Regions from separate parts of the Saccharothrix xinjiangensis genome, predicted to be linked through region 1. Evidence: riboswitches for the same ligand, from Rfam matches in the RefSeq annotation. Region 1 holds a riboswitch; each other region holds the start of a gene.
The links. Region 1 has a riboswitch for S-adenosylmethionine ahead of thrC (threonine synthase). Riboswitches for the same ligand answer to the same signal wherever they lie in the genome.
Positions count from the first base shown of each region.

Region 2: linked by a shared signal. The riboswitch ahead of ABD223_RS06500 (aminotransferase class V-fold PLP-dependent enzyme) and the one ahead of thrC (threonine synthase) in region 1 are both predicted to bind S-adenosylmethionine.
Region 3: linked by a shared signal. The riboswitch ahead of ABD223_RS00530 (methionine ABC transporter ATP-binding protein) and the one ahead of thrC (threonine synthase) in region 1 are both predicted to bind S-adenosylmethionine.

Region 1 is NZ_BAAAKE010000005.1:168,609-171,825, forward strand. It holds gene rpsT (30S ribosomal protein S20) at 1-108, shown strand, start outside; gene holA (DNA polymerase III subunit delta) at 197-1,180, opposite strand; SAM riboswitch class I at 1,279-1,393, shown strand; gene thrC (threonine synthase) at 1,405-2,670, shown strand; gene ABD223_RS14235 (hypothetical protein) at 3,013-3,217, opposite strand, start outside.
Region 2 is NZ_BAAAKE010000002.1:261,841-265,057, forward strand. It holds gene ABD223_RS06500 (aminotransferase class V-fold PLP-dependent enzyme) at 1-1,280, opposite strand, end outside; SAM riboswitch class IV at 1,314-1,429, opposite strand; gene ABD223_RS06505 (potassium/proton antiporter) at 1,680-3,152, opposite strand.
Region 3 is NZ_BAAAKE010000001.1:111,044-114,260, forward strand. It holds gene ABD223_RS00525 (methionine ABC transporter permease) at 1-648, opposite strand, end outside; gene ABD223_RS00530 (methionine ABC transporter ATP-binding protein) at 645-1,655, opposite strand; SAM riboswitch class I at 1,869-1,961, opposite strand; gene rsmA (16S rRNA (adenine(1518)-N(6)/adenine(1519)-N(6))-dimethyltransferase RsmA) at 2,057-2,929, opposite strand; gene ABD223_RS00540 (resuscitation-promoting factor) at 2,940-3,217, opposite strand, start outside.

The DNA of each region.
Region 1 (3,217 bases):
CAGGAGGCCTCCCGCAAGCTCGACAAGGCCGTCACCAAGGGCGTGATCCACGCCAACCAGGCCGCGAACAAGAAGTCGGCGCTGGCCAGGCGCGCCAACCAGATCTGATTCTGGTCCACGGCACCGAGAGCGCCGCTCCCCCGCGAGGGGCGAGCGGCGCTCTTGCTTTCACACCGCTCCCACACCCATCACGGGCTCAGCGGCGACCGTGGACGGCGACGATCTTCAGGACCGCTCGCTCCAGGGCGTAACCCGAGTCGGCGGCGGCGCCCTTCACATCCGCGTTGAGGTCCGCGACCACCGACATGGCCGTCGCCAGCCCCCGCTCCTCCCAGCCGCGCGACTGCCCCTGCGCCTTCTTCACCTTCCACGGCGGCATCCCCAGCTCGCCCGCCAGCTTGAACGGGTCGCCCCGACCGACCGCCGACACGCGCGCGACCGTGCGCACCGCGTCCGCCAGCGCGTCGGCCACCAGCACGTGCGGCACGCCGAGCTGGATCGCCCAGCGCAGCGCCTCCAGCGCACCGGCCCGATCACCCATCACGGCCTTCTCCGCGACCGCGAACCCGGTCACCTCGGCCCGACCCCGGTGGTAGCGGCGAACCGCCTCGGCGTCGACCTTCCCGCCGGTGTCGGCGACCAGCTGCGACGCCGCCGCAGCCAGTTCCCGCAGGTCGGACCCGATCGCCTCGATCAGCGCGGCCACGGCCTCCGGGTCGGCCTTGCCGCCACCCGCCGCGCGGATCTCGTTGCGGACGAACGCCTCGCGGTCCGCGGCCTTGGTCATCTTGGGGCACTCGGTCACCCCGGCGCCGGCCTTGCGCAGCGCGGCGGGCAGCTCCTTGGCCGCCTTGCTGCGCCCACCGCCGCTGTGCACGACGACCAGCGTCACCCCGTCGGCGGGTGACTTGGCGTAGGCGATCACGGCGTCGGCGATCTCCTTGCCCACCTCCTGCGCGGCTTCGAGCGCGATCACCCGCCCCTCCGCGAACAGCGACGGGCTCACCAGTTCGGCCAGCTCCGGAGGGGTGAGCTCAGTCACCCGAACGCGGGTGAGGTCGGCCTGCGGGTCGATCTTCCGCGCGACCTCCAGGGCCCCGCGCACCGCGCGCTCGACCAGCAACTCCTCCTCGCCGATGACCAGGTGGACGGCATCGGGCGTGTCAGCGGGCGCACTCACGCGCGCGATCCTCCCACGCCCTCCCACCGTCCGGATGGTGGACGTCACTGGCTACACGTCGGGACGTGTCGTAAGTTGAGGCCACCACAAGTGAATACCGCTCATCCAGAGGGGCAGAGGGATCGGCCCGAAGAAGCCCCGGCAACCCGTCGTCCAGCGTCCGCTGAACGATCACGGTGCCAAATCCGACCCGCGACGCGGGAAAGATGAGGAGATACCTCGCGATGACTGCTGTCAGTGCGCCCTCGGCGACCACCACCTCCTTCGACCTCGGTCCGGCTCGCGCCCTGTCCTGCCGCGAGTGCGGGCACGAGACGCCGCTCGCACCGGAATACGCCTGTCTGGAGTGTTTCGGGCCGCTGGAAGTGGCCTACGACTTCGGCCGGGTCCGCCGTGAGGACATCGAGGCCGGCCCCCGGTCGATCTGGCGCTACCGCGGCCTGCTCCCCGTGCCCTCCGACGTCGAGTCGCACCCCAACACCAACCCCGGCGGCACCCGCCTGGTGGAGGCCGACCGCCTCGCCAAGGCCCTGGGCGTCCGCAAGGTCTGGGTCAAGGACGACACCGGCAACCCCACCCACTCCTTCAAGGACCGCGTCGTCGGCGTCGCCCTCGCCGCGGCCCGTGAGCTGGGCTTCAAGGTCCTGGCCTGCCCGTCCACCGGCAACCTCGCCAACGCCGTCGCCGCCGCCGCGGCCCGCGCCGGCTGGCGCTCGGTGGTCCTGGTGCCCTCCAGCCTGGAGCAGGCGAAGATCCTCATGACCGCCGTCTACGACGGCAACCTGATCACCGTCGACGGCAACTACGACGACGTGAACCGGCTGGCCCAGGAACTGGCCGCCGAGCACGAGGACTGGGCGTTCGTCAACGTCAACGTCCGCCCGTACTACGCCGAGGGCTCCAAGACGCTGGGCTACGAGGTCGCCGAACAGCTCGGTTGGCGCCTGCCCGACCAGATCGTCGTCCCCATCGCGTCCGGCTCCCAGCTGACCAAGGTCGACAAGGCCTTCCGCGAACTGGGCGAACTCGACCTGGTCGAGCAGACCCCGTACCGGGTGTTCGGCGCCCAGGCCACCGGCTGCTCCCCCGTCGCGTCCGCCTACAAGGCCGGCCACGACGTGGTCACCCCGGTGCGCCCGGACACCATCGCCCGCTCACTGGCGATCGGAGCCCCCGCCGACGGCCCCTACGTGCTGGACGCCGTGCGCCGCACCAACGGCGCGATCGAGGACGTCACCGACGAAGAGGTCATCGAGGGCATCCGGCTGCTGGCCCGCACCGAGGGCATCTTCGCCGAGACCGCCGGCGGCGTGACGGTCGCCACCGCGAAGAAGCTCATCGAGTCCGGCCAACTCGACCCGGACGGCGAAACCGTCCTGCTCATCACCGGCGACGGCCTCAAGACCCTCGACGCCCTCGGCAGCCGCATCGGCCCCCGCGCCAACGTGCCGCCGTCGGCGGAGGCCGTGCTGAAGGCCCTCCAGGACTGACACCACCACCCGAGCCACGAGCGGGACCACGAGCCGGACCACCGTCCACACCAGGACCGTCCACACCGGAACCGTCTACACCGAGACCGTCCACACCGGAGTCGCGGGCCTCGTCGGACTCACCTCCACGGAGGCCCGCCCCGGCCTGACCGGGACTGGCTCGACCGGGACTGGCTCGGCCGGGCTCGGCTCGACCGGGGCCGGCTCGACCGGGCTCGGCTTGACCCGGGCCGACCTGATCGGGGTCGGCTCGGCGCGGTCCGGTCGTCCGACCCGCTCGGGTCAAGCCCGGCGCGGCACCCCTCGACCCCGACGCGCTGTTCACCGGGCGGCTCCCGAGGTTCACAGGGCGGCTCCCGAGGTGCGCAGCCAGCCGGTGCGAGGGAAGGCGGACAGCTCCGGCAGCACGCGCGGCTCCACCGGTTCGGTGACCACGCGCCACGCGGTCAGCAGCTGCGGCCAGGGCCGTTTCGCCTTCTCCTGGTTGTAGCGCTCGGCGTGCCACTCCTCCGGCGGTATCGCGAGGTCGTCGTCGAACAGGGTGTCG
Region 2 (3,217 bases), on a different contig from region 1:
ACCGGCGCCCAGCGGCCGTCCCGCACCTCGTACGCGAACCGCGACCCCTCGGTGACCAGCCGGCGCAGCGCCTCGACCAGCCGGTCCACGTGCTCCTCGGTGGTGCCCAGCCCGATCGAGGCCCGCAACGCGCGCCCGCCGGCCAGCCGCTGGACGGCCACGTGGGCGCAGAACGCGCCGTCGCGCACGCCGATGCCGTGCTCGGCGGACAGCGCCGCCGCCAGGTAGCCGACGTCCTGCGCGCCGACCGTGAAGCCGACCACGCCCACCCGGTCGTGCCCGGCCCCGAACAGCGACAGCTCCGCCACGCCGGGCACCGACCGCAGGCCCTCGCGCAGCCGCGCCAGCAGCGCCCGCTCGTGCTCCAGCGTCCGCGCCCAGTGGCGGCCCAGCACGTCGCAGGCGGTGGCCAGGGCGTGCACGCCCACCACGTTCGGGGTGCCCGCCTCGTGCCGCTCGGGCCCGTTCGACCAGGACACGCCCAGCCGGTCGCCGCGGTCGGTGACGCGGGTCGTCGCGCCGCCGCCCACCAGGTAGGGCTCGGCGGCCTGGAGCCAGTCGGACCGGCCGACCAGCGCGCCCGCGCCGAACGGCGCGTACAGCTTGTGCCCGGACACCACGGCGTAGTCGACGTCCAGCGCGCGCAGGTCCACCGGCCGGTGCGGCGCGAGCTGGGCGGCGTCCAGCACGACGCGGGCGCCGTGCCGGCGCGCCACCCGCACCACCTCGGCCACCGGCCACACCTCGCCGGTGACGTTCGACGCGCCGGTCACCACGACCAGGCGCGGCCCGACCGGCGCCTCGCGCAGCGCCCGGTCCAGCTCCAGCACCGCCGCGTCCGGGTCGCCCGGCGTCCGCAGCCGCCGCACGTGCGGCCCGCGCCACGGCAGCAGCGCCGCGTGGTGCTCGGTGTCGAACAGCACCACCGCCGTCCGCTTCGGCAAGCTCCTGGCCAGCAGGTTCAGCGCATCGGTGGTGTTGCGCGTGAACACCACGGCATCACTGCCGCGCGCACCCAGGAACCGCCGCACGGCCTCCCGCGCCTGCTCGTACACCCTGGTGGACACCTGCGACGCGAACCCGGCCCCGCGGTGCGCGCTCGCGTACCAGGGCAGCAGCTCGTCCACGGCGTCCCGCACCTGCTCCAGGCAGGGCGCGCTGGCGGCGTGGTCCAGGTTCGCGTACTCGACCCGCTCCCCCGTCAACACCGGCACCCGCAGCGAAGCGCCCACCGTCCGCGGCAACGCCGCACCGACAACAGGGGAAACGACAACGGTCACGACACCCTCCAGGAGTCCGGACCTCCCCCGGGAGACCCGCGCTTGCCGCACGCCCGACGCGCGCGACCAGGTCCTCACCGAGGGCACCCCACCGCGGTGAGGAGGGTTGCCGGCCAGCGAGCTCGGGCTTCGCACTGGCACTCATGACCTTCCCCACCACCATAACCCCCTCCCCACCCCCCGACCACCCCGCCCAAATCCTGAGACCCGCGCGAGTCGTACCCCCAGACCCACCGTGTCGTACGCCCAGAACGCGCGAGTCGAACGTTCAGGACCGTCGTGTCGAACGCTCAGGACCCCCGAGTTCCACGTTCGCGTCACCCCGAGGGGTACCTGAACGTAGAACTCGGGGTACCGGAACGTACGACACGGTCGACCTGGACGTACGACTCGCGCGGCTCAGGGCAGGCCGGCGTCGCCCTTCCAGCGCGCGAACCGCCCGGCCCGGTCCACCGCCCGGATGCGCTGCTCGGTCGCCGTGCGCGCGGTGTCCGTGCACACCACCAGCAGCTGGTCGTGCTCCTGCAACCGCGTGGTCGGCTGGGGCGTGAACCCCTTCTCGCCCCGCACCACCAGGCTCACCGACGACCCCGGCGGCAACCGCAGCTCGGACAGGTACACGCCGTGCAGCTTGGACCCCCGCTGGATGCGCACCTGGAGCAGCTCCGCCCCCAGCGCGTCCAGCGCCGACGAGTCGACCTGCACCTCCATCGCCTCACCCGACCGGACCAGCTTCAGCCCCTTCGCCAGCCACGGCAGCGTCGTCCCCTGCACCACCGTCAACACGACGACCAGCACGAACACCGCGTCCACCAGCAGCTGCGCCCCTGGCACGCCCTGGATCAGCGGTATCAGCGCGAACACGATCGGCACCGCACCGCGCAGCCCCGACCACGAGATGAACACCTGCTCCCGCCACGGCACCCGGAACGGCAGCGCCGCGCACAGCACCGACAGCGGCCTCGCCACCAGCACCAGCACCACGCCCGCCACCAGCGCCGGCACCACCGCGTCGAGCAGCCGACCGGGTGAGGCGTACAGCCCGAGCAGCACGAACAGCCCGATCTGGGACAGCCACCCCAGCCCCTCGGCGAACGACAGCGTGTCCGACCGGTGCGGCAGCCGCGCGTTGCCGAGCACCAGCGCCGAGATGTACACCGCGAGGAACCCGGACGCGTGCGCGAGGTCACCCGCCGTGTACGCCAGCACGCACACCGCCACCGTGGCCAGCGGGTACAGGCCGGTCGCGGGCAGTGCCGCCCGGCGCAGCCCCACGCCGCCCAGCCACCCCAGCGCCAACCCGATCAGCGTGCCCGCGACCAGTTCGTAGAGCATCAGCAGCGGCGCGGTCCAGGTGATCGGGTCGGGCGCCGCCAGCAGCACGACGGCGATGTAGACCGGCGCGTCGTTGATGCCGGACTCCAGCTCCAGCGGCCCGATGAGCCTCTTGCCCACCCCCACCCCGCGCAGCACGCTGAACACCGCCGCCGCGTCCGTGGACGACAGCACCGCGCCCCACAGCAGGGCCGTGCGCCAGTCCATGTCCAGCAGGAAGTGCAGCCCGAACCCCGTGATCGCGATGCTGACCCCGACGGACACTGTGGACAGTGCCACGCCCAGTCCCAGCGCCGGCCGCACGTCGCGCCACCGCGCGGTCAGCCCGCCCTCGGTGAGGATCAGCACGAGCGCGGCCGTGCCGAGCGACCGGGTGAGGTCCGCGTCCTCGAACTCGATGCCCAGCACCGACTCGCCCAGCAGCACGCCGATGCCGAGGTAGAGCAGGAGCGACGGCAGTCCGAGACGGATCGACAACCGCACCGCGATGACCGAGATCAGGAGCACCGCGGCGGCGATGCCGAGGAAACCCGTCACACCACCCACTCGACCTCCTGTCGTCGCACGTCGCCGTCATTCTCCCCGGTGCCGGCGATCAGGAC
Region 3 (3,217 bases), on a different contig from region 1:
CGCCACGCGGTTCGCGGTGAACTGGAGCGCGGTGGCGATCACCGCGAGCACGGCCACGGTGCTCCACAGGTAGCGGTCGTTGAACCGCTGGTAGCCCTCGCGCACGGCGAGGTCGCCGAGCCCGCCGCCGCCGACCACGCCGGCCATGGCCGAGTAGCCGAGCAGGGCGATCGCGGTCACGCCGATCGCGTTCACCAGCGCGGGCAGCGACTCGCGGAGCAGGACGCTGCGGACGATGCGGGTGGTGGAGGAGCCGGTGGTGACCGCCGCCTCCACCACGGAGACGTGCACCTCGGACAGCACGTTCTGGACCAGCCTGCCGACGAACGGGATGGCGCCGACGGCCAGCGGCACGATGGCCGCGGTCGGTCCGATGGTGGTGCTGAGCAGGAGCCTGGTCAGCGAGGTGAGCACCACCAGCAGGACCAGGAAGGGCATGGAGCGACCGAGGTCCACCACGAACCCGAGCACCTTGTGCGGCAGCGGGCGGGGCTTCAGCCCACCGGGGGCGGTGAGCTGGAGCCAGATGCCCACGGGGGTGCCGAGCAGGACCGCGATCAGGGTGGAGACGCCCACCATGTACAACGTCTCGCCGGTGGCGAGCAGCACGTCGTCGAACACGGTGGACCAGGGTGTCGCAGACCTCACGCAGCGACTCCCTGCGGACCCGTGAGGGTCCGCCGCACCGAGCCGCCCGCGTCCGAGATCCACTCCAGCGCGGAGTCCGAGCGCTCGCCCTTCAGGCCGACGCGGAACCGCGCGACCGGGGTCTCGCCCAGCCTGGTCAGGCCGCCGCCCAGCAGGTTCAGCTCGACGCCGAACCGGTTGGTCGCCTCGGGCAGCAGCGCGCCGACCGCGGCGAAGCCGACCAGCACGACGTCCGCGACCCGGTCGAAGGCGCTGTCGACCGCCGGGTTCTGGTCGACGGAGGGCAGCAGCGAGGAGGCCGTGCGGCTGCCGGCGTCGGACACGAGGTCGAGGACCTTGCCGTGCTCGACGACGCGACCGCCGTCGAGGACCGCGACGTCGTCGCAGATCCGGCGGACCACGCCCATGTCGTGGGTGACCACGAGCACCGTCACGCCCAGTTCGGCGCGGGCCCGGTCCAGCACGGTGAGCACCGAGCCGGTGGTGTCCGGGTCCAGCGCGGAGGTCGGCTCGTCGGCCAGCAGCACCGAGGGCTGCGCGGCGAGCGCGCGGGCGACCGCGATGCGCTGGCGCTGGCCGCCGGAGAGCTGGTCGGGGTAGCTGTTGGCCTTGTCGGTCAGGCCCACCAGGTCCAGCAGCTCGGCGACGCGCGTGCGGCGCTGCGGCCCGGCCAGGTTGGCGGCCTCCAGCGGCAGCGCGACGTTGCCCGCGGCGGTGCGCTGGCGCAGCAGGGAGTCGCCCTGGGGCACGACGCCGATGCGCCGGCGGGCGGCGCGGAGGGCGGTGCCGTCGAGGGAGACGAGGTCGGTGCCGTCGACGCGGATCGCGCCGCTGTCGGGGCGCTCCAGGAGCGCGACGCACCGGGCGAGGGTCGACTTGCCCGCGCCGCTCGGGCCGACCACGCCCAGCACGGTGCCGGCGGCGACGTCCAGGTTCACGCCGTCCAGCGCGCGAACCTGCCCGGTACTCCCGGCGAAGGACTTGGTGAGGTTCTCGACAGTGATCACGTTTTCACTCCACGACTGCGTGCGGCGGCGCACGCCCGTGGCGCGCGCGACCGGAGGTCTCGACTGGCAGGCGCGCCCGGGGATTCAGGGCGCGGAGGTGAAGCAGGAGGACGACTGGGGAGTCAGCTCGTCAGCTGCGACAGCCGGACACCGTGCGACGGCCGTGGTCGACGACTCGTCTGCGCGTGAGCGTTCGCATCCTGGGCACGTGATCCTCCATCGTTCCTGGCTGAAGCACCTGCCCCCAGGTCGGGGTGGTTGCTGCGGCGTCGTGGAGCCAGGTCTCTCGGCCGCTCGGGATGGCACGTCGAGTACACCTGACGGACCCCGTTCGACGCAAGCCCGTAACGGAACCGTTCGGCAGATCACACTTATGGCCGAAAGATCGTTGTTTGAAGACGCTAAGAAACTTCGACTATCCGGATAAAGTCTCGGATACCGAGCTTTTCACCGCGCGTGGTCGGGTCGACACCCGCCGCCAGCAGCAGCCGCTCGGCCTCGGCGGGCGAACCCGCCCACCCCGCCAGCGCGCCGCGCAGCGTCTTCCGCCGTTGCGCGAAAGCCGCGTCCACCAACGAGAAGAGCTTCTTCCGGTCCACAGTGGACAGGAGTTCGTGGCGCTCGAACGCGACCAGCGCCGAGTCCACGTTGGGCACCGGCCAGAACACCGAGCGCGGCACCGCGCCCGCCCGGCGGGCGTCGGCGTACCAGGCCAGCTTCACGCTGGGCACGCCGTAGACCTTGCTGCCGGGACCGGCGGCCATCCGGTCGGCCACCTCCGACTGCACCATCACCAGACCGGTGCGCAGCGACGGCAGCTCGGCCAGCAGGTGCAGCACCACCGGCACCGCCACGTTGTAGGGCAGGTTGGCCACCAGCGCGGTCGGCGCGTGCGGCAGCCGCGCCGCGGTGACGCGCATCGCGTCCTCGTGCACGACGGTGAGCCGGCCGGCCAGGTCGGGCGCGCGTTCGGCGACGGTGCCGGGCAGGCGGCCGGCCAGCACGCCGTCGATCTCCACCGCCACCAGCGCCCGGCACGCGGGCAGCAGCGCCAGCGTCAGGGAGCCCAGGCCCGGTCCCACCTCCAGCACGACGTCGTCCGGCCCCAGGCCGGCCGAGGCCGCGATGCGGCGCACCGTGTTCGGGTCGTGCACGAAGTTCTGCCCCAGCTTCTTGGTGGGGCGGACGTCGAGGTCGGCGGCGAGCCGACGGACGTCGGCCGGGCCGAGGAGCGCGCTGCCCCCCGGCCCGGCCGACGATGAAGCTCCGGTCACGCGCCCATTCTTACGGCAGGCCCAGCTTGGACCGGCAGCCGGGCCACGCCGAGTAGCCGCCGCGGGCGTCGCGCAGCTTGGTCGCGATGGCGATCTGCTGCTCGCGGGACGCCTGGTGCGGGTACGCGGCGTACTGGGAGCCGCCGTAGGCGTCCCAGGTGCCCTTGTTGAACTGGAGGCCGCCGTAGTAGCCGTTGCCGGTGTTGATGGCCCAGTTGCCGCCGGCCTCGCACTTGGCCAGCGAGTCCCACACCGCGCCGTCCGGCGGCAGCTTGGTGCCGACTTTGA